3 regions of the Kineococcus deserti genome follow, and region 2 is predicted to be linked to each of the others. Evidence: riboswitches for the same ligand, from Rfam matches in the RefSeq annotation. Region 2 holds a riboswitch; each other region holds the start of a gene.
The links. Region 2 has a riboswitch for S-adenosylmethionine ahead of sfnG (dimethylsulfone monooxygenase SfnG). Riboswitches for the same ligand answer to the same signal wherever they lie in the genome.
Positions count from the first base shown of each region.

Region 1: linked by a shared signal. The riboswitch ahead of ACRYR2_RS10015 (rhodanese-like domain-containing protein) and the one ahead of sfnG (dimethylsulfone monooxygenase SfnG) in region 2 are both predicted to bind S-adenosylmethionine.
Region 3: linked by a shared signal. The riboswitch ahead of ACRYR2_RS02865 (MetQ/NlpA family ABC transporter substrate-binding protein) and the one ahead of sfnG (dimethylsulfone monooxygenase SfnG) in region 2 are both predicted to bind S-adenosylmethionine.

Region 1 is NZ_JBJLSI010000009.1:140,378-147,577, reverse strand. It holds gene ACRYR2_RS10040 (NtaA/DmoA family FMN-dependent monooxygenase) at 1-131, shown strand, start outside; gene ACRYR2_RS10035 (DUF1684 domain-containing protein) at 141-917, shown strand; gene ACRYR2_RS10030 (SufS family cysteine desulfurase) at 914-2,242, shown strand; gene sufU (Fe-S cluster assembly sulfur transfer protein SufU) at 2,256-2,675, shown strand; gene ACRYR2_RS10020 (GNAT family N-acetyltransferase) at 2,734-3,219, shown strand; SAM riboswitch class I at 3,368-3,454, shown strand; gene ACRYR2_RS10015 (rhodanese-like domain-containing protein) at 3,460-3,861, shown strand; gene ACRYR2_RS10010 (O-succinylhomoserine sulfhydrylase) at 3,912-5,099, shown strand; gene ACRYR2_RS10005 (cobalamin-independent methionine synthase II family protein) at 5,134-6,351, shown strand; gene ACRYR2_RS10000 (class I SAM-dependent methyltransferase) at 6,356-7,180, shown strand; gene ACRYR2_RS09995 (FAD/NAD(P)-binding protein) at 7,116-7,200, opposite strand, start outside.
Region 2 is NZ_JBJLSI010000005.1:106,969-114,168, reverse strand. It holds gene ACRYR2_RS06025 (LCP family protein) at 1-780, shown strand, start outside; gene ACRYR2_RS06020 (VOC family protein) at 859-1,620, opposite strand; gene purN (phosphoribosylglycinamide formyltransferase) at 1,668-2,258, shown strand; gene purH (bifunctional phosphoribosylaminoimidazolecarboxamide formyltransferase/IMP cyclohydrolase) at 2,255-3,826, shown strand; gene ACRYR2_RS06005 (DUF3017 domain-containing protein) at 3,843-4,127, shown strand; SAM riboswitch class I at 4,175-4,257, shown strand; gene sfnG (dimethylsulfone monooxygenase SfnG) at 4,267-5,400, shown strand; gene idi (isopentenyl-diphosphate Delta-isomerase) at 5,521-6,060, shown strand; gene ACRYR2_RS05990 (AAA family ATPase) at 6,017-7,200, opposite strand, start outside.
Region 3 is NZ_JBJLSI010000002.1:184,867-192,066, reverse strand. It holds gene ACRYR2_RS02875 (methionine ABC transporter permease) at 24-623, opposite strand; gene ACRYR2_RS02870 (methionine ABC transporter ATP-binding protein) at 688-1,707, opposite strand; gene ACRYR2_RS02865 (MetQ/NlpA family ABC transporter substrate-binding protein) at 1,704-2,654, opposite strand; SAM riboswitch class IV at 2,722-2,832, opposite strand; gene ACRYR2_RS02860 (LLM class flavin-dependent oxidoreductase) at 2,876-4,279, opposite strand; gene ACRYR2_RS02855 (dipeptide ABC transporter ATP-binding protein) at 4,276-5,889, opposite strand; gene ACRYR2_RS02850 (ABC transporter permease) at 5,886-6,728, opposite strand; gene ACRYR2_RS02845 (ABC transporter permease) at 6,725-7,200, opposite strand, start outside.

The sequences.
Region 1 (7,200 bases), on a different contig from region 2:
TCGTCGAGGAGGTCGTCCCGCTGCTGCAGGAGCGTGGCAGCTACCGCACCGAGTACACCGGAACGACGCTGCGGGACCACCTGGGCCTGAAGCACCCGCACGCCACCGGTACCGTCCGCGCCACCGCCTGAGGAGTCCTCGTGACCACGACCGCCGACATCGACACCGCCCGCGCCGCCTGGGAGGCGTGGCGCACCTCGCGCACCGCTGAACTGAGCAAGCCGCACGGGTGGCTGAGCCTGACCGGTCTGCACTGGCTCGTCGGCGGACCCGCCGCCGTGGAGGGACTGCCCGGTGTCTGGGGCTCGGTCGAGGGCGGCGTCTCGGTCACGGCCACCGCGGCCGACGAGGTCGTGGTCGAGGGGGCCGTGGTCGACGGCACGGTGCGCGTCCAGACGGTCGAGGGTGGTCCCGGAATCCTCGTCGGGATCGGCGAGCGGCGGGTGGAGGTCATGCAGCGCAGCGGGATGCACGCGCTACGGGTGCGCGACCCGCAGTCCCCGACGCTGGCCGCGTTCACCGGTGTGCCGGTGTTCGACTTCGACGAGCGCTACGTGCTCGACGCCGAGTTCGTGCCCCACGCGCAGGTCCAGGACGTCGTCGTGGGCGCCGTCGTCGAGGGCCTGCAGCACCACCAGCAGGCCGTCGGCGTCGTGCGGTTCGAGCTCGGCGGCCCGCAGCAGCTGACGGTGTTCCGGGGCGGTTCGGCGTTGTTCACCGACGCCACGAGCGGGGTGACGACGACGGGCACGACCCGTTCGGTGCCCGTCCCGACCGTCGGGGGCCGCGTCGTGCTGGACTTCAACCGCGCGCAGAACCTGCCGTGCGCCTTCACCGACCACGCCACCTGCCCGCTGCCGCCGGCCGAGAACCGGCTCACCGTCGCCGTCCCGGCGGGGGAGAAGGACCCGCGATGACCGCCGAACTGCTGGCCGCCCCGTTCAGCGACGCAGAACTCGCGTCACTGCGGGCCGACTTCCCGATCCTGGGCAGGACCACCCGCTCCGGCAAACCCCTGGTGTACCTGGACTCCGGGGCGACGTCGCAGAAACCGCTCGCCGTCCTCGACGCCGAGCGGACGTTCTACGCCACGCGCAACGCGGCCGTGCACCGCGGTGCCCACCAGCTCGCCGAGGAGGCCACCGACGACTTCGAGGCCGCCCGCGCCGCGATCGCGGACTTCGTCGGCGTCCCGGCCGCCGAGGTGGTGTTCACCAAGAACGCCACCGAGTCGCTCAACCTGGTCGCGCACGCGTTCAGCACCACGACCGCGTACGCCACCCGCGGAACGGCGCCGGCCGGGCAGGTCGTCGACCCGCGGTTCGTGCTCGCCGAGGGCGACGAGGTCCTGGTCACCGAGGCCGAGCACCACGCCAACCTCGTGCCGTGGCAGGAGCTGTGCGCGCGCACGGGTGCGGTGCTGCGCTGGGTGCCGGTGACCGACGAGGGCGTCCTGGACGTCGACGCGCTCGACGGGCTGGTCAGCGAGCGGACCAGGGTCGTCGCCTTCGCGCACGCGTCCAACGTGCTGGGTGGGCTCGCCCCCGTGCGGCGGTTCGTCGAGGCGGCCCGCCGGGTCGGCGCCCTCGTGGTGCTGGACGCCTGCCAGTCCGTGCCGCACCTGCCGGTCGACCTGCCCTCCCTCGGCGTCGACCTCGCCGCGTTCTCCGGGCACAAGATGCTGGGACCCTCGGGCATCGGGGTGCTGTGGGGGCGGGCCGACCTGCTCGAGGCGATGCCGCCGTTCCTCACCGGCGGATCGATGATCGAACTGGTGCGGATGGAACGCTCGACGTTCGCGCCGGCGCCGCAGAAGTTCGAGGCGGGGGTGCCGATGACGGCGCAGGCCGTCGGCCTGCACGCCGCCGTCGACTACCTGCGCGGTCTGGGGCCCGACGGTTCGGGGACCGCACGGGTCGAGGCGCACGAACGCCACCTCACCCGGCGGCTGCTGGCCGAACTCGCGGACCTGCCGTGGGTACGGGTCCTGGGGCCGCTGGACGCCGCCGACCGCGTCGGGCTCGTCTCGTTCGTGGTCGAGGACGTGCACGCCCACGACGTCGGTCAGCTGCTCGACGACGAGGGTGTCGCGGTGCGGGTCGGGCACCACTGCGCCTGGCCGCTGCACCGCCGGTTCGGGGTCGCGGCGACGACCCGGGTGAGTTTCGGGCCGTACAACCAGCCCTCGGACGTGGACGCCGTGCTGCGCGGGCTGCACCGCGTCCGCGCCCTGTTCGCGTGAGATTCTGAGCGGCGTGGACCTGTACCAGCAGCTGATCATCGAGCACTCCAAACGCCCGCACGGCGAAGGGCTGCGGGCACCGTTCGGCTCCGAGGCCCACCACGTCAACCCCACCTGCGGCGACGAGATCACGCTGCGCGTGCGTCTCGACGGGGACGTCCTGGGTGACGTGTCGTACGACGCGGTCGGGTGTTCCATCAGCCGGGCCTCGGCCTCGGTGCTGCACGACCTCGTCGTCGGCCTGTCCGTCGAGCAGGTCGCACCGCTGCGCGAAGCGGTGCAGCACATGCTCACCAGCCGCGGCGAGGACCCCGGGGACGAGGAGGTCCTCGGCGACGCCGTCGCCTTCGCCGGGGTGGCCAGGTACCCGGCGCGGGTGAAGTGCGCGCTGCTCAGCTGGTCGGCGCTGACCGACGCCCTGCTGCGCGCCTGAGCCGGACCGGGACGTCCGGCACCGTGACCGGAACGCCGGCCCGGGTAGCGTGCGTGGCGTGGAGATCCGCGAGTTCACCGACGCCGACTGGGTGCAGGTCTGGCCGTTCTTCGACGAGATCGTCGCCGACGGCGAGACGTACGCGCTGCCGCAGGGACTGACCTCGGAACGGGCGCGGCAGTTGTGGGTGGACGCCCCGCCGTGGGGGACCTTCGTGGCGGTGGAGGACGGGGTGGTGCTGGGCACCGCGAAGTCCGGACCGAACCGCCCCGGCGCCGGATCGCACGTCGCGACGGCCAGTTTCATGGTCTCGCCCGCCGCCCGGGGTCGCGGCGTGGGCCGGGCCCTGGCCGAGCACGTCCTGGCCTGGGCGCGCGAGGAGGGTTTCCTGGCGATGCAGTTCAACGCCGTCGTCGAGACGAACACCGCGGCCGTGGCGCTGTGGCAGGGTCTCGGGTTCGCCATCGTCGGCACCGTTCCGCAGGCCTTCGACCACCCCGAGCACGGCTACGTGGGACTGCACGTCATGCACCGCCTCCTCTGACCGATCCACCCCGGCGCCGACGGCCCCGCGCACGGAGCCCGGCGTCCTCGGCGTCCTCGCGCCCGGCACCGCGGTGGGTGCGGCCCCGCAGCCGCGACGCGTCGCACCGTCCTGGACCCGGTGCGGGCGCCCATGCCCTACGCTGACCGGACCATCCAGAGCGGCCGAGAGACCTGGCTCGTCGACGCCGCAGCAACCCCCCTCGGGAGGGTGCTCATGCCAGGACCGATGGGAGGAACAGTGGGTTACGCCGGCGACCTCACCCCGCGTGAGGCCTTCGACCTCGTCCGTGAGGACCCCGACGCGGTCCTCGTGGACGTCCGCACGGAGGCCGAGTGGCGCTTCGTCGGGACGCCGACGGCGCTGGGGACCGATCCCGTCCTCGTGAGCTGGCTGCCGGTCGACCCCGAGCGCTTCCTCGGCGAGCTGGCGACCGCCGGGATCACCCCGGGCAGCGACCGCAAGGTCGTCTTCCTGTGCCGCTCCGGGCAGCGCTCGGTGGCGGCGGCCGAGGCGGCGACGACGGCCGGGATCACGCCCAGCTACAACGTCCTGGAGGGTTTCGAGGGGCCGCTGGACGCCGACGGCCACCGCGGTGGGTCCGGCTGGCGCGCGGCCGGTCTGCCCTGGCGGCAGTCGTGAGCGACGAGCGGCGTCCTCCGCGTCGCGACGGAGCGGACGGATCCAGCACCGTGACGGACCGGGGGTGGCGGCCGGACACCACGGCCGTGCGCGCCGGCCTGACCCGGTCACCGTTCGAGGAGACCGCCGAGGCGCTGTACCTCACCTCCGGCTACGTCTACGAGACCGCGGCCGACGCCGAGGCCGCCTTCGCCGGTGACGTCGACCGGTACGTCTACTCCCGCTACGGCAACCCGACGGTGTCGGTGTTCACCGAGCGGCTGCGCCGGCTCGAGGGCGCCGAAGCGTGCTACGGCCTGGCCAGCGGGATGTCGGCGGTGTTCTACGCCCTCGCCGCGCTGCTCGGCGCGGGGGACCGGGTCGTCGCCGCCCGCAGCCTGTTCGGGTCCTGCTTCGCCGTCCTCGACGAGATCCTGCCGCGTTGGGGGGTCGTCACCGAGTTCGTCGACGGTGAGGACCTCGCGCAGTGGGAACGGGCGTTGTCGACGCCGGCGCAGGCGGTGTTCTTCGAGACGCCGGCCAACCCGATGCAGACACTCGTGGACATCGCCGCCGTCAGCGAACTCGCGCACGCCGCGGGGGCGATCGTCGTGGTGGACAACGCCTTCACCTCACCCGTCGGCCAGCGGCCGCTGGCGTTCGGCGCGGACGTCGTCGTCTACTCGGCGACCAAGCACATCGACGGCCAGGGCCGCGTCATGGGTGGGGCGGTGCTGGGCACGAAGGAGTTCGTCGACGGCCGGTTCCGCGAACTCACCCGGCACACCGGCCCGACGCTCAGCCCGTTCAACGCCTGGACGCTGGCCAAGGGGCTGGAAACCCTCAGCCTGCGGGTGCGGCACTCGGCCGCCTCGGCTCTGCGCATCGCCGAGCACCTCGAACAGCAGGCGGGCATCCGCTGGGTGCGCTACCCGCTGCTGGCCAGCCACCCGCAGTTCGACCTGGCCGAGCGGCAGATGGAACTGGGCGGCACGATCGTCACCTTCGAACTCGACGCCCCGGCCGGCCGCGGCAGGGAACGGGCCTTCGAGGTCCTCGACGCCCTGACGATCGTCGACATCTCCAACAACCTCGGCGACGCCAAGTCGCTGGCCACCCACCCCGCCACCACCACGCACCGCCGCCTCGGCGAGCAGGGCCGGGCCGCCATCGGCCTGACCGACGGGGTGCTGCGCCTGTCGGTGGGGCTGGAGGATCCCGACGACCTGCTCGACGACCTCACCCGCGCGCTGCGCTGACCCGACGACCGAACCCCTGAACGGAGCACCACCCGTGACCAAGCAGATCCCCGTCTCCCACGCCGGCAGCCTGCCGCGCACGCCCGAACTCATCGCCGCCAACGAGACCCGCCGGATCGCCGAGGACGGTTTCACCCTCGAGCGCACGCCGGAGTTCGACGCGCTGCTCACCGACGCGGTCGTCGACCTCGTGCAACGCCAGCAGGCGCTCGGCGTGACGATCGTCGGTGACGGCGAGTACGGCAAGGCCATGTCCAGCGCGGTCGACTACGGCGCCTGGTGGTCCTACTCCTTCCAGCGCGTCGCGGGGCTCGAGGTGACGGGCGAGGACCTGTTCACCCAGCCGGTCGTGCGCTCCGAACCCGGCAAGGTCGCCTTGACCAGTTTCCCCGACCGCCGGGACTGGACGATCTTCAAGGACGCCTACCAGGACCCGACGTCGGGCATCTCCACGGGCAAGAACGCCACGGCGTTCCCGGCGACGACCGGTCCGCTGTCCTACGTCGGCCAGGAGGCCATCGCCTCCGACATCGCCAACCTCAAGGCCGGCCTGGCCGCGGCGGGCCTGGAGGAGGGGTTCATCACCTCGCTGTCCCCGGGCAGCGGCGCGCGCATCTCCAACCGGCACTACGCCACCGAGGAGGAGCACATCTGGGCGTGGGCCGACGTCATGCGCGAGGAGTACAAGGCCGTCGTCGAGGCCGGGCTCACCGTGCAGATCGACGACCCGTCCATCGCGGAGAACTGGGACCAGATCAACCCCGAACCCTCCGTGGAGGACTACCGCGCGTTCACCCGCATCCGCATCGAGGCGCTGAACCACGCGATCCGCGACCTGCCCACCGAGCAGATCCGGTTCCACCTGTGCTGGGGCAGCTGGCACGGCCCGCACACCACGGACATCGAGTTCAAGCACATCGTCGACCTCATGCTCGAGATCAACGCCGGGTCGTACTCGTTCGAGGCGGCCAACGTGCGTCACGAGCACGAGTGGAAGGTCTGGCAGGAGGTGGAGCTGCCCGAGGGCAAGAAGATCGTGCCGGGCATCGTCAGCCACGCCACCAACGTCGTCGAGCACCCCGAACTCGTCGCCGACCGCATCGAGCGGTTCGCCTCCGTCGTCGGCGCCGAGAACGTCGTCGCCTCCACCGACTGCGGACTCGGTGGCCGCATCCACCCGCAGATCGCCGTCGCCAAGCTCGCCACCCTCGGCGAGGGTGCCCGGCTGGCCGGCGCCCGCCTGTTCGGCTGACGCGGTGGAACCCACGGAGAACTCCCCGGCAGGGCCCTCCCCGGAGGACAGGGCGTGGGCGCTGTGGCAGGACTCCCCGTGGGGCCGCCTGCGGTACCACGTCGTCGCCCGGGTCCTGGCGTCCTGGACGGCGGAACTGGGCGCGGGGTTGCGGGTCCTGGACGCCGGCGGCGGTGACGGGCGGGACGCGCTGCCGTTCGCCCTGGCCGGCCACGACGTGACGGTCCTGGACCGTTCCCCGGAGATGCTCGCCCTGGCCCGCGCCGCGGCCACGGCCGCCGGGGTGGTCGATCGGGTGCACACCGTGAACGCCGACCTGGAGGACCTGGCCGCACTGGCGGCGCTGACCCGGCACCGCGAGGGCGGGTCGGGATCGTTCGACGTCGTGCTGTGCCACGACGTGCTGCAGCACCGCAGTTCCCACCAGCAGGTGCGGGCGGACGTGGCCGCGCTGGTGTCCTCGGCGCGGCCCGGCGGGCTCGTGTCGTTGCTGGCGCCCAACCCGCCCGCCGACGTGGTCGCAGCCGTGCTGCGGGACGGGCCGGCGGCCGGCTGGGTCGCGGTGGACGCCGAACGCGCCACCGATCCCGGAACGGGGCACACGGCGTTGCGACTGGCTCCCGAGTTCGTCGAGGACGCCCTGACCGAGGCCGGGTGCGAGGTCGGCGACCGGGCCGGGGTGCTGGCCGTCACGACGCTGCTGGAGGAGGCCGAACGCGTCGACGACCGGGTCGCGGCGGACCTGGAGGAACTCGAGGTCGAACTCAGCGGGCGGGTTCCGTTCGCCGGGACGGCGCGGTACTGGCTGCTCGCGGGCCGACGACGCTGACGGCCTCACCGGGCACCCTC
Region 2 (7,200 bases):
CGCTACATCGGCGACGGCTCGGACCTGTCGCGCATCAACCGCCAGCAGGCGCTCATGAGCTCGATCGTGCAGAAGGTCACCAGCTCGCAGATGCTGCTGCGCCCGGACCAGCTGTACGGCTTCCTCAACGCCGCGACGAGCTCGGTGACCACCGACACCGAGCTGGCCAGCCTGTCGCAGATCGCCTCGCTGGCCCAGAGCCTGCAGAAGATGCCCTCCGACGGCGTGCAGTTCGTCACCGTCCCGACCGAGCCGTACACGGCGGACGAGAACCGCGTGCAGTGGACCGACGCGGCGGACACGCTGTGGGCGCAGATCCGCACCGACACCGCCGGCCCGGCCGCGGCCACCCCCACCGCGTCGGCGACGGCGGACCCCTCGACCAGCTCGCAGCTGCTGGTGGCGCCCTCGAGCATCTCGGTGCAGGTGCTCAACGTGGGTGCCCCGGCGGGCACGGCCGGCACGGTCGCGCAGCAGCTGGCCGACGTCGGTTTCCTCGGCGGCGGCACCGGGGACGGCCAGGCCACCGACCCCGGCGCGGACGTCCTGGTCCGCTACGGCACCGACCGCGCCGACTCGGCGAACACCGTGGCGGCCGCGTTCGGCGGGGCGGAGACCCGGCTCGACCCGAGCCTGGGCCGCAACGTCGTCGTGGAGGTGGCCAGCGCGGACGTGACCGTCACCGACGTCCGCTCGCGCGTGACCGGCACCGAGACGCCGTCGGCGACCCCGAGCCCGACGTTCACCGCCCGCGTCGCCAGCGACGACATCTGCGCCTGAAAGGCCCGCGAGTTCGGACCGTTGACGCATCGGGCCGGACCTACCGGCCCGATGCGTCAACGGTCCCCACCCCCGACCTCAGCGGTCGGGCTGCGCGGCGCCGGCCGGCGGGGTGAAGACGGCGAACTGCGCGCCCTCGGGGTCGGCGAGCCGGGCCATCCGGCCGTAGTCGCTGTCGTGCGCGGCCTCCACCACCGCGCCGCCCGCCGCCTGCGCGGCCGACACCGCGGCGTCGACGTCCTCGACGCCGAAGTAGACCAGCCACCCCGGTTCCGAGCCCCACAACGGCCCGATCCCGCCGACGGGGTGGGGGGCGTCGGGGTTGGTGACGGTGCCGTACTCCTCGAACAGCGGCTCGAACCTCCACCCGAACACCGCGGCGTAGAACTCCCGCGAGGCGGCCGGGTCGGCCGAGCGCAGGTCCTCCCAGTTCAGGCCACCGGGGCCGTTGACCCAGAAGGACTTCGGCTGCTCGCCCTGCTGGAACAGCCCGACGGGAGCGCCGGTGGGATCGGCGACCACGGCGACACGGCCGAACTCGCCGATGTCCATCGCCGGCACCACCACCGTCCCGCCCGCGGCGCCGGCCCGGCCGACCGTCTCGTCGAGGTCGCGCGTGGCGATGAACAGGGTCCAGGAGCGCGGGCCGTTGCGGCCGATGCTCGCCGCGGCGTGCCCGTCGACCCGGCAGATGAGCGTTCCGTCGTGCCCGGGGCCGGTCTCGTCCGTGCTCCAGCCCAGGACTGCGCCGTAGAAGGCGGCCGCGGCCGCCGGGTCGGTGCTCGACAACTCCGCCCACGACGGCACACCCGTGGGCCACGGTTCGGTGCGGATCGTCATGCGCCGAGTTTCGGGGAAGTCCCGCCGGAGCACTAGAGTCTCGCCCCGTGCCTGCACGAGTGGTCGTCCTCGCGTCCGGATCCGGGTCGACGCTGCAGGCCCTGCTCGACTCATCCGACGACGCCTTCGAGATCGTCGCCGTCGGCTCGGACAAGGCGGGCGTCCAGGCCCTCGACCGCGCCGCCGCCGCGGGTGTCGAGACCTTCACCGTCGCCCCCGCCGACCACGTCGACCGGCCCGCCTGGGACGCCGCGCTGGCCGCCGAGGTGGCCCGCCGCGAGCCCGACCTGGTCGTCCTGGCGGGGTTCATGCGCATCCTGGGCGCTCCGATGGTCGAGGCGTTCGGCGGGCGGATGGTCAACACCCACCCCGCCCTGCTGCCGTCCTTCCCCGGCGCGCACGGCGTGCGCGACGCCCTCGCGCACGGCGTGAAGATCACCGGCTGCACGGTCCACCTCGTCGACGCCGGCGTCGACACCGGCCCGATCCTGGACCAGGCCGCCGTGCCCGTGCTGCCCGACGACGACGAGACGTCGCTGCACGAACGCATCAAGACCCGCGAGCGCGAACTGCTCGTCGACGTCGTGGGCCGGCTGGCCCGGGCGATGAACACCACCGAGAGGACGGCATCCCGTTGAGCGACCCCCAGGCTGCGAAGATCCCCGTTGAGCGCGCCCTGATCAGCGTCTACGACAAGACCGGCCTCGAGGAGCTCGCCCACGGCCTGCACGCCGCGGGCGTCGCCATCGTCTCCACCGGCTCCACCGCCTCGCGCATCGCCGCCGCCGGCGTCCCGGTCACCCCCGTGGAGGAGCTGACCGGCTTCCCCGAGTGCCTCGACGGCCGGGTCAAGACGCTGCACCCGCGCGTGCACGCCGGGATCCTCGCCGACCGCCGGCTGCCCGACCACGTCCGCCAGCTCGCCGAGCTCGACGTCGAACCGTTCGACCTCGTCGTGGTGAACCTGTACCCGTTCGCGGCGACCGTGGCCTCCGGCGCCGGGTACGACGACGTCGTCGAGCAGATCGACATCGGCGGTCCCTCGATGGTGCGCGCCGCCGCGAAGAACCACCCGAGCGTCGCCGTGGTCGTCGACCCCGCCCGCTACGCCGACGTGCTGAGCGCCGTGGCCGACGGCGGGTTCGACCTGACCGACCGCAAGCGGCTGGCCGCCGCGGCCTTCGCGCACACCGCGGCCTACGACACCGCGGTCGCGTCCTGGTTCGCCGAGCAGACGCTGTCCACCGAGGACGAGGGCTGGCCGGCCGTGACCGGCACGGCCCTGGAGCGCACCGCCGTCCTGCGCTACGGCGAGAACCCGCACCAGCAGGCGGCGGTCTACGCCGACCCGACGTCCGAGCCCGGCATCGCGCAGGCCGTCCAGCTGCACGGCAAGGCCATGTCCTACAACAACTACGTCGACGCCGACGCCGCCCTGCGCGCCGCGTACGACTTCACCGGCCCGGCCGTCGCGGTGATCAAGCACGCCAACCCCTGCGGCATCGCCACCGGCACCGACGTCGCCGACGCGCACGCCAAGGCGCACGCCTGCGACCCGGTCTCGGCCTACGGCGGGGTCATCGCCGCCAACCGGCCCGTGACGGCGGCGATGGCCGCGCAGATCGCGCCGGTGTTCACCGAGGTCGTCATCGCCCCCGGGTTCGAGCCGGAGGCGCTGGAGGTGCTGCAGGCCAAGAAGAACGTCCGGCTGCTGCAGCTGCCCGAGGGCTACTCCCGTCGTCCGCAGGAGTGGCGCCACGTCTCCGGCGGGGTGCTCGTGCAGACCCTCGACGCCATCGACGCCGACGGTGACGCACCCGCGAACTGGACCCTGGCCGCCGGGGAGGCCGCCGACGAGCAGACCCTGGCCGACCTCGAGTTCGCCTGGCGGGCCGTGCGTTCGGTGCGCTCCAACGCGATCCTGCTGGCCGCCGACGGCGCGTCCGTCGGGGTCGGGATGGGCCAGGTCAACCGCGTCGACTCCTGCAAGCTGGCCGTCTCGCGCGCCGAGGACCGGGCCGCCGGCTCGGTCGCGGCCTCCGACGCGTTCTTCCCGTTCGCCGACGGCGCGCAGATCCTCATCGACGCCGGCGTGAAGGCCATCGTGCAGCCGGGCGGCTCCATCCGGGACGCCGAGGTCGTCGAGGCCGCCACGAAGGCGGGCGTGACGATGTACTTCACCGGCGCGCGCCACTTCGCGCACTGACCGGTACGTTCGTTCCATGAGCACGGCCCCCGAGCGGGTTCCGCCCCCGGGCAACGCGGTCCTGCTGACCCTGGTCGGCGGGATCGCGCTCGCCCTGGCGCTGACCCTGCTCGCGGGGCCGACGCCCGGCGGGATCCTGCTCGGCGCGGACCTCGCGGTCGCCGCCGTCCTGCGGCTGGTGCTGCCGGTCCGCATCGCCGGGGCGCTCGCCGTGCGCTCCCGCGCGCTCGACGTCGCGGTCCTGCTCGTGCTCGCCGTCTCCTGCCTGGTCCTGGCCGGCCTCGTGCCCACCCCCGTCTGACGGGCCGACCCACCCCGCGGCGTGGTGGGTGTGGGTTACGCTGCGACGAACCATCCAGAGCGGCTGAGAGACCTGGCTCCGCGACGCCGCAGCAACCTCTCGGGGGTGCTAACGCCAGGACCGATGGAGGAGCACGCGCATGCCGCTGAAGTTCGCCTACTGGGTCCCGAACGTCTCCGGGGGCCTGGTGGTCTCGACGATCGAGCAACGCACCAGCCACGACCCGGCCTACAACGTCGAGGTCGCGCGGGCCGCCGAGCGCGTCGGCTTCGAGTACGCCCTGACCCAGGTCCGCTACCTCGCCTCCTACGGTGCCGACGCGCAGCACGAGTCGACGTCGTTCTCGCTGGCGCTGCTGCTGGCCACCGAGCGGCTCAAGGTCATCGCCGCCGTCCACCCCTTCTTCTGGCACCCGGGCGTGCTGGCCAAGTTCGCCGCGACCACCCAGGAGCTGACGCAGAACCGGCTCGCGCTCAACGTCGTCTCCGGCTGGTTCAAGGACGAGGCGACGCAGCTGGGCGTCACCTGGCACGAGCACGACGACCGGTACAAGCAGTCCGAGGAGTTCATCCGGCTGCTGCGCGGGGTCTGGGGCCAGGACGGGTACAGCCAGCAGGGCGACTTCTTCAACGCCACCGACATCACCTTCCGACCGCAGCCGACGGCGCCGCCCGAGGTGTTCCAGGGCGGCAACTCGACTGCGGCGCAGGCGATGGCGGGCCGGGTCAGCGACTGGTACTTCATGAACGGCAAGTCGATCGCCGACGCCGCCACCGGGGTCAGGGAGGTCAGCGCGCTGGCCGCCGCCAACGGCCGGTCGGTGCGGTTCGGGCTCAACGGGTTCGCGCTGGTGCGCGACACCCGCGCCGAGGCCGAGGCCGTGCTGGAGGAGATCATCGCCAAGGCCGACGTCGCCAAGGTCGAGGGGTTCGGGGCCGCGGTCCAGGAGGCCGGGAACTCCACGAGCGACCGCAAGGGCATGTGGGCCGACAGCGAGTTCCGTGATCTGGTGCAGTACAACGACGGTTTCCGCACCGGGCTCGTCGGAACCCCCGACGAGGTCGCCCGGCGCGTGCTGGCCTACGAACTCGTCGGCGTCGACCTGCTGCTGCTGGGCTTCCTGCACGTCAAGGAGGAGGTCGAGGCGTTCGGCGAACTCGTCATCCCGCGCGTGCGGGAGCTCGAGGCGCGGCTGGCCGCGGGGGAGGACCTGCAGCTCGGCGCCGAACTGGACGAGGCGGTGGCCGCGGCCACCCTCAAGGTCCCCGCCTGAGCTCACCCGTGGGCCGGCGGAGCCCCCGGACCGGCCCGGCGACGACCGCGCCCGGGGACCGCCGACGGTGTCGCGGCGTTCCTCGCGCGCGGGAGGCCCGGGACCGCTTACGGTGCGCAGGTGACTCTCGCGCCCACTGCCGACCCGACCACCGAGCTGGTCGTCCTGCTGACCGAGGACGGCACCCCGTGCGGAACGGCGCGCAAGGCCGACGTGCACCACACCAGCACCCCGCTGCACCTGGCGTTCTCCTGCTGGATCCTGGACGACGCCGGTCGCACGCTGCTGACCCGGCGGGCGGCCGTCAAGCGCACCTGGCCGGGGGTGTGGACGAACTCGTTCTGCGGTCACCCGGGGCCGGGGGAGGAACCCGCCGACGCCGTGGTGCGGCGGGCCGTGCAGGAACTCGGCGCCCCCGTCGAGGGGGTGGAGCCGCTGCTGCCGAACTTCCGCTACCGCGCGGTGATGGACGACGGGACGGTCGAGAACGAGGTCTGCCCGGTGTTCAGCGCCCGGCTGGCCGGCGAACTCCACCTCGACCCCGACGAGGTCGACGACTCCCGGTGGGTGGACCTGGCCGGGCTGCGCGCGCTCGTCGCCGCCGACCCGCAGCCGTTCAGCCCGTGGATGCGCTGGCAGCTGGAGCAGCTGCAGAGCTGACGGCCTCGTCCAGCCGGACCACGGTGGCGCCCCGGATCGCGCCGTGCACACCCGGGCCGGGCGCGAGCAGCAGCACCTGGCTGGTGGGGGCGACGTGCTCGAACACCGCCGCGAGCCGTTGCAGCCGTGCGGGATCGGAGTGCCCCAGGGCGTCGTCGAGGACGACGGGAACCCCGTCGGCGGGATCGACGAGCGTGGCGCACGCCAGCCGCAGCAGCACCGCCAGCTGTTCACGCGCCCCGGTCGAGAGCTGCTCGTAGGCGACGGTGCGGCCCTGCAGGGTGCGGGCGGTGATGCGCAGGTCGTCGTCCAGGGTGATGCGGAAGGTGTCGCCGTAGACCGCGCGGCCCAGTTCCTCCAGCCGGTCGGTGAAGGGGGAGACGTACCGGCGGCGCTGGGTGTCCCGGTGCTTCTCGAGGGTCTGGTGCAGCAGGCGGGCCGCGGCCGCGCGGCGGGCCAGGGACTCGAACTCCTGCGCCAGGCGCTGCACGCGGGACTCGGCCTCGTCCCACACCTCCTGCCGCGCCTCGCCCTCCATGACGGACAACCGCGCCTCCAGGCGCACCAGCTCGGCGTCGAGCGCGTCGCGGCGGTCGGTGAGCCTCGTCAGCTCGGCCTGCACGTCGCGCGCGCGCACGAGCACGGTGTCGGCGTCGCGCGCGGCGAGGTCGGCCTCCAGGGCGGCGACCTCGGCGCGAGTGCGCTCGGCCGCCCCCTGCGCCTCCTGCGCGGTGCGTTCCAGGTCGGCGTCGTCCCGGGTCGCGCGGGCCTCGGTGAGGCGCCGGGCGGCGGTGGCGGCCTCCGTGCGGGCGACCTGCAGGGCCGCCTCGAGCGCGGCCAGCTCGCCGGCCAGCCGGTCGGCCTCCCGGGCGGCGGCGCTGGCCTGCGCCTGCCCCTGCCGGGCCTGCGACCGGATGCGCTGCAACGACTCCCGTGCCACCTGCTCGGCCTCGCGGGCGGCGGGCAGGTCCAGCGGGTGCTCGTCGTCCCCCGGCAGGTCCGCGAGCAGCCGGTCGGCCTCGGCCTGCAGCTCGGCCGGGCCGGCCTCGGCGGTCAGGTGGGTCAACCGGCCCCGCGCCAGGTCCAGCGCGGACTGGGCGGCCCGCCGCTCCTCGTGGGCGGCGCGGGCCGTGGCGACGT
Region 3 (7,200 bases), on a different contig from region 2:
CGATCACCAGCAGGTGGACCGCGTCAGCGGCGCATGACGCCGCGCGCCAGCCGGTTCCCGATGACCTGACCCACCTGCACGATGACGATGATCGCGAACACGGCCACGTAGATGATCCCGTAGTCGTAGCGCTGCTTGCCGTAGGTGATGGCGTAGTCGCCCAGCCCGCCGCCGCCGACCAGACCCGCCTGCGCGGTCATGTCGACGATGCCGATGAAGATGAACGTGTAGCCCAGGATCAGCGGGCCCAGGCCCTCGGGGATCACGACACCGAACAGGATCGACAACCGCGAGGCGCCCACCGCGCGGGCGGCCTCGACGACGCCGGGGTCGACGCTGACGAGGCTCTGCTCGACGATGCGCGCGACGGCGAACGCGGCCGCCAGCGAGATCGCGAACGTCACCGCGGTCGTCCCGATCGTGGTGCCCACCACGGCGATCTGCAGCGGGGTGATCGCGGCCAGGAAGATGACGAACGGGATGGGGCGCACGAGGTTCACGACGAACCCGATGAGCACGAACACGAGCCGGTTGCCGAACAGGTTGCCCGGCCGGGTCGCGTACAGCGCCGTGCCCAGCACCAGCCCCAGCACGCCGGAGGCGACGAGCGAGACGACCGACATGAGCAGCGTCTGCCAGATCGCGTCCTGGAAGACGTCGATCGTGTCCAGGAAACCGTCGAACACCTCAGGCCTCCTCGACCGCGTGGATGCCGGCCGCCCGCAGCGCCTCGAGCGCTGCGTCGGGGGAACCGGTCAGTTCGTACGTCAGTGATCCCGTCCGGCGCTCGCGGATCTCCGAGACCCCGCCGTAGACGAGCTCGGCCGTGGTGCCGCTCGAGCGGAACACCTCGTCGATGCGCTGCTGCAGCCGGGGTTCGTCGGTGATGCGCACGCTGACCAGGCGGCCCGGGTGCTGGTGCCGCAACCGTTCCAGCGTGTCGGCCGACGGGCGGTCGTGGGTGGCGCTGCGCACGAACCGTTGCGCCGCAGGCGTCTGCGGGTCGGAGAACACGTCGTAGGTGTCACCGACCTCCACCAGCCGCCCGTTCTCCATGACGGCCACCCGGTCGGCGATCTGCCGCACGGCCTCCATCTCGTGCGTGATGACCACGATCGTCACGCCGAGTTCGGTGTTCACCCGGCGCAGCAGCGACAGGACCTCGGTGGTGGTCTCGGGGTCCAGGGCGCTGGTGGCCTCGTCGGCCAGCAGCAGCGGCGGGTTCGTCGCGAGCGCACGGGCGATCCCGACGCGCTGCTTCTGCCCGCCGGACAACTGCTCGGGATAGCTGTGGGCGCGGTCCAGCAACCCGACGAAGTCGAGCAGCTCGGCCGTGCGGCGGTCCCGTTCCTTCGGCCCGACGCCGGCGACCTTCAGCGGGTACGCGACGTTCCCGGCCACGGTCCGGGACCGGAACAGGTTGAACTGCTGGAAGATCATCCCGATCTTGGACCGGGCGGCCCGCAACTGCTTCTCGGACAGCTTGGTCAGGTCCTGCCCGCCGACCAGGACGTGGCCCGACGTCGGCTTCTCGAGGGCGTTGAGCAGCCGCACGAGGGTCGACTTGCCGGCCCCGGAGTACCCGATGACCGCCAGCACCTCGCCCTCGAGCACGTCGAGCGAAACGGCGTCGACCGCCGTGACGGTGGACCCGTCACGACGGCCGAAGCTCTTGGAGACCTTCTCCAGGGTGATGAGCGCGCTCACTGGCCCGCGGCGGCCTTCGCGTCCTCTTCGACCTCGGCGAGGCTGGCCTGCAGGTCGGCGGCCGGGACGTCCTGGACGACGGCGCTCGGGTTGTCCTGCAGGAAGACCTCCTGCACGGCCGGGTCGTGGAACAGGTCCACGAGCTTCGCGTAGGTCTCGTCGTCCTTGTCCTCGGCGCGGGCGGCGAAGATGTTGACGTACGGGGCGGCCGCGGCGGCGGTCGGGTCGTCGGCGACGATGATGTCGTCCTCGGGCAGGCCCGCGGCCGTGGCGTAGTTGTTGTTCACGACGGCGGCGGCGACCGAGCCGCTCTGCAGCGCGCTGGCGGTCTGGTCCGCGGCGACCGCGGTGACCTGGACCTTGGAGGTCTCGATGTCGTTGGTCGTGGAGAAGGCGGTGCCGCCGTCCTTCAGCGTCAGCAGGCCACCCTGCTGCAGGACGAGCAGCGCGCGGGCCTGGTTGATCGCGTCGTTGGGGATGGCGACCTGGGCGTCGGCCGGCAGCGCCTCGGCGGAGTCGGCGGTCAGCGAGTACAGCGGCAGCGGGTAGACCGCGGTGGCGCCGACGGGCTGGATGTCGTCGTCGGCCTCGACGTTGTAGTTGGCGAGGTACTGGATGTGCTGGAACTGGTTCAGGTCCAGCTCACCCTGCGACAGCGCCGGGTTCGGCAGCGTGTAGTCGGAGAAGTTGACCAGTTCGACGGTCACGCCGAGCTGCGACTTCGCCAGGTCGGTGTAGGTGCGCCAGTAGGGCAGCGACTGGTCCGCGACGCCGATGCGCACGGTCTCGCCGGAGGACTCGCCGCCGGCCGTGGTGCTCGTGGAGTCGTCCCGGTTGCCCAGGACGAGCGCCACGACCACGACGGCGATCACGACGACGGCGGCGACGATCCCGATGAGCAGACCGCGACGCTTCGGCTTGTCGGGCAGGGCGGGGGCGTTGGACACGAGGGACTCCGGAGGTCGATCGGGCGGGCGCGCGGCTCGCTGCACTCCGTGGTCGACGGCGTCCGGTGATCCGCGCTTGCCGGACGGGGTCGTCCGGCCAGGTCCTCACCTGGGGCACCCCACCGCGGAGGAGGGTTGCCGGACAGCCAGCCAGGGCTTCGCGCTGTCACTCATGACCTGTGTGAACCTTAACACCGCCGCGACGGCCCGCACACCGCTTCTCAGGAGACCGGCACGACCTGCGCCTGCGGGACCCGGTCCGTCCCGAAGGCCCCCCGGTACCGGGCCGCCGGGTGCCGCTCGTTGAGCCGGGGCGAGCCGAAGAGCTTCTGCCGCAGCGGACCCGGCGCGTACTCCGCCTGCGCCAGCCCGCGCTCGCGCAGCACCGGCAGCACGTGGTCGGCGAACTCGGCGAACGACCCGGGGATCACCCAGTTGATCACGTTGATCCCGTCGACCCCCGCCTGCTGCCACTGCGCCAGCCGGTCGGCGATCTGCTCGGGCGTGCCGACGACGCGCTGGCTGGTGGCCCGCTGACGGGCCAGGTCGGCCACGACGGGTTCGCGGTCGGTGATGTGCTTGGACAACCACTCGGTGAACCCGCGGGCGGTGTCGGTCTCGACGTCCTTCAGCGGCGTCTGCGGCGGGTAGACCCGGCCCGTGCGGTCCACGACGGCGGCGTGCGCCAGGTACCCGTCGACGCTGACGAACTCGTCGTGCTCGGCGGCCTTGCGCTGCGCCTCCTCCTCGGTCGAGCCGATGACGAAGCTCAGGCCCTGGTAGAAGGTCACGTCCTCCGGGCGACGGCCGGCGGCGACGGCCAGTTCGCGCGTCTCGCGGATCTGCTGCGTCGCCAGCACCGGTGAGGGGGAGATGACGAACACGGCCTCGGCGTGCTGCGCCGCGAACCGCCGCCCCGACAGGGACGAGCCGGCCTGGAACAGCAGCGGGGTGCGCTGCGGAGACGGCGAGGGCAGGTGCGGTCCCTCGACCCGGTACCGCTGCCCGGAGTGGAAGATCTTGTGGATCTTCGCAGGGTCGGCGTGCACGCCGTTCGCCTTGTCGGCCAGCAGGGCGTCGTCCTCCCAGGACCCCTCCCAGAGCTTGTAGACGACGTCGACGTACTCCTGCGCCCAGCGGTAGCGCTCGGCGTGCTCGGTGATCCGGTCCAGGCCGTAGTTGCGGGCTCCGTTGTCCTGGGTGCCGGTGACGACGTTCCAGGCGATCCGGCCGTTCGAGATGTGGTCCAGCGTCGAGATCTGCCGGGCGAAGTTGAACGGGTGGTTCTGGAACACGTTCGACGTCGTGGCGAACCCGAGGTGCTCGGTGTTCACCGCCAGCGCCGACAGCAGGACGGTCGGGTCGTTGGAGGGGATCTGCAGGCCCTCGCGGACGTACACGTCGAAGTCGGCGTCGGCGTCGCCGTACAACCCGCTGACGTCGGCGAAGAACATCGTGTCGAACTTCGCGGCCTCGAGCAGCTTCGCGGTCTCGATCCAGGTGCGCACGTCGTTGAACTCGTGCTGCCGCGCGTCCGGCCGGCGCCACTGGCCGTGCTGGATGTGGGACGTGGTGTTCATGACGAAGGCGTTGAAGCGCAACGGCTTCGTGGCGGGGTTGCTCACAGGTCGACCTCCTGGCCGGTGGCGAGGCGGGGCAGTGCGCTGACGAGTTCGCGCGTGTACGGCTGCTGCGGGCGCTCGAACACGTCGGCCGCCGTCCCGCGTTCGACGACGGCGCCGTCCTTCATGACCAGGACGTCGTCGCTGACGTGGTAGACGACGCCGAGGTCGTGGGAGATGAACAGGTAGGCCAGGCCGAGGGTGCGCTGCAGGTCGGCCAGCAGGTCCAGGACCTGCGCCTGCACCGACACGTCGAGGGCCGAGACGGCCTCGTCCAGGACGACCACCGACGGTTCGGGGGCCAGGGCCCGGGCGATGGAGACGCGCTGGCGCTGCCCGCCGGACATGGTCAGCGGGAACCGCGTGAGCACCTCCGCCGACAGCCCGACCTGCTGCAGCAGTTCCCGCACCCGCGCGTTCCGGTCCCCGGAGAACCCCTCCGGCAGCGCGTCGGTCAGGATCCGCTCGACGGTCCAGCGCGGGTCGAACGAACTCAGCGGATCCTGCTGGACGGTCGAGATCTCCCGGCGTCGCGCCCGCCGCGCCTTCTCCGGGACCCCGGACCAGTCGGCGCCGAGCAAGCGGACCGCACCGGAGTCGGGGGCCGTCAGCGCCAGGGCCAGCCGGGCCGTCGTCGACTTGCCCGACCCCGACTCCCCGACGATGCCCAGCGTCCGGCCGGCCTCCAGGGTGAAGGAGACGTCGCCGACGGCGGTGTGCCGGCCCTCGCGGGTGGCGAACGTCTTGGTCAGGTTCTCCGCGACCAGCACCGGACCCGTGCGCAGTTCCCGGCGCGGGGCGGGCAGAGTCGCCTCGGGGGCGGGACTGAGCCGCTCGCCGCGGGTGTGCTCGCCGGGAACGGCGGCGATGAGGGCCCGGGTGTACTCGTGCTGCGGGTCGTCGAGCACGTCCCGGGTCCGGCCGCTCTCCACCACGTGCCCACCGGACATGACGAGCACCCGGTCGGCCAGTCGCGCCACGACGGACAGGTCGTGGCTGATGAGGACGATCGCGACGCCGCGGCGCTTCTGCTCCTCCAGCAGGTCCAGGACCTGGGCCTGCACGGTGACGTCGAGCGCCGTCGTGGGTTCGTCGGCGATGACCAGCCGGGGGTCCAGGGCGATCGCGGAGGCGATGAGCGCGCGCTGGCGCAGCCCGCCGGACAGTTCGTCGGGCCGCTGCCCGGCCCGCAGTTCCGCGGACGGGACGCCGACGGCCGTGAGCAGTTCCAGGACCTTGGCCCGCCGCCGGGTGCGGTCGCGCCAGCCGTGCAGCCGCAGCGCCTCCTCGATCTCGGCGCCCACCGGACGCAGCGGGTCCAGGGAGACCAGGGCGTCCTGCAGGACGAAGCCGATCTCCGCCCCGCGGGTGCGGCGCCACTGCTTGGCCGACAGCCCGCGCACGTCGGACCCCTGGAACTCCAGCCGCTCGGCCTGCACGGTCGAGGTGCCGCCGGTGAGGCCGACGAGGGTGCGGGCGGTGACGCTCTTGCCCGAGCCGGACTCCCCGACGATCGCCAGGCACTCGCCCGGGTCGACGTCGAAGCCGACGTCGTGGACCACCTGCCTGCCGCCGAAACCGACGTTCAGCGCACGGACGGACAGGACGCTCACGACGCCCTCCTCTCCAGGACGGCCTGCAGGTGCTTGCCCAGCGTGGTCGCGGCCAGTGCCAGGGCCACGATGACCAGGCCCGGGACGACGGTGAGCCACCAGGCGTGGGCGATGTAGGGGCGGCCCGCTTCCAGCAGCGCGCCCCACTCCGAGCTCGGCGGGGCGACCCCGAGGCCGAGGAAGGACAGGCTGGAGGCCCAGACGATCGACTGCCCGATCGACAGCGCCATGATCGCCACCAGCGGCCGGACGGCGTTCGGCAGGACGTGCCGGCGCAGGATGCGGGCCGGGGAGTGCCCCAGCGCCACGGCCGCCTCGACGTAGGCCGAACCCTTGGCGGACAGGATCTGCCCGCGGATCATCCGCGCGTAGCCCGGCGCCGTGCCGACCCCGACCGCGACGGCCTGGGTCAGCGCCGACGGCCCGAGCAGCGCCACGAGCAGCAGGGCCAGCAGCAGGCTGGGGAAGCTGAACAGCACCTCCACGACGCGGTCGACGGCCGGGGCCACGACCTTGCCGCCCAGCGCCGCCAGCGACCCCAGGACCACCGCCAGCGCGAGGCTGACGGCCGTGGCACCCAGGCCGATGGCCAGCGACGGCCGGGCGCCGTGCACCACCCGGCTCCACAGGTCGCGCCCGGCCTCGTCGGTGCCGAACCAGTGCCCGGGGCCGGGGGCCTGCAGCGCCTGCGACAGGTGCAGCGCCAGCGGGTCGGTGGTGTCGAGGGCACCGGGCGCGATCACGGCGAGGAGGAGGAACACCGCCACGAGCCCGGCCAGGTACACCCCCCACGGGTGCTTGCGGGGCGTGGTGACTCTGGTGAGAGTGAGAGTTGTCACGACTTCCCCTTGGCCAGGCGCGGGTCGATGAGGGCGTGCAGGGCGTCGACGACGAGGTTGGCGACGACGTAGAGGGCGGCGACGAGGACGACGACCCCGGTGACGATGGGCAGGTCCTGGTTGTTCACCGCGGTGACCAGGACCCGGCCGACGCCGGCGCGGGTAAAGACCGTCTCGACGACGACGGCGCCGGAGATCGTCGCGCCCAGCGCCCAGCCGGACAGCGTCACGGCCGGCAGCGCGGAGTGCCGCAGCACGTGCCGCAACCGGATCCCGGTGTCGCTCATGCCCCGGGTGCGCGCCGACAGCACGAACGGCTGCTGCAGCGACCGCTCGAACTCCGAGCGCGTGGCCTGGCCCATGAAACCGGCCAGCGGGACCGCCAGCGTCAGGGCCGGCAGCAGCAGACCGGTGGGAGAGTTGCCGCTGATGACCGGGAACCAGCGCAGGTTCAGCGCGAACACCAGCAGCA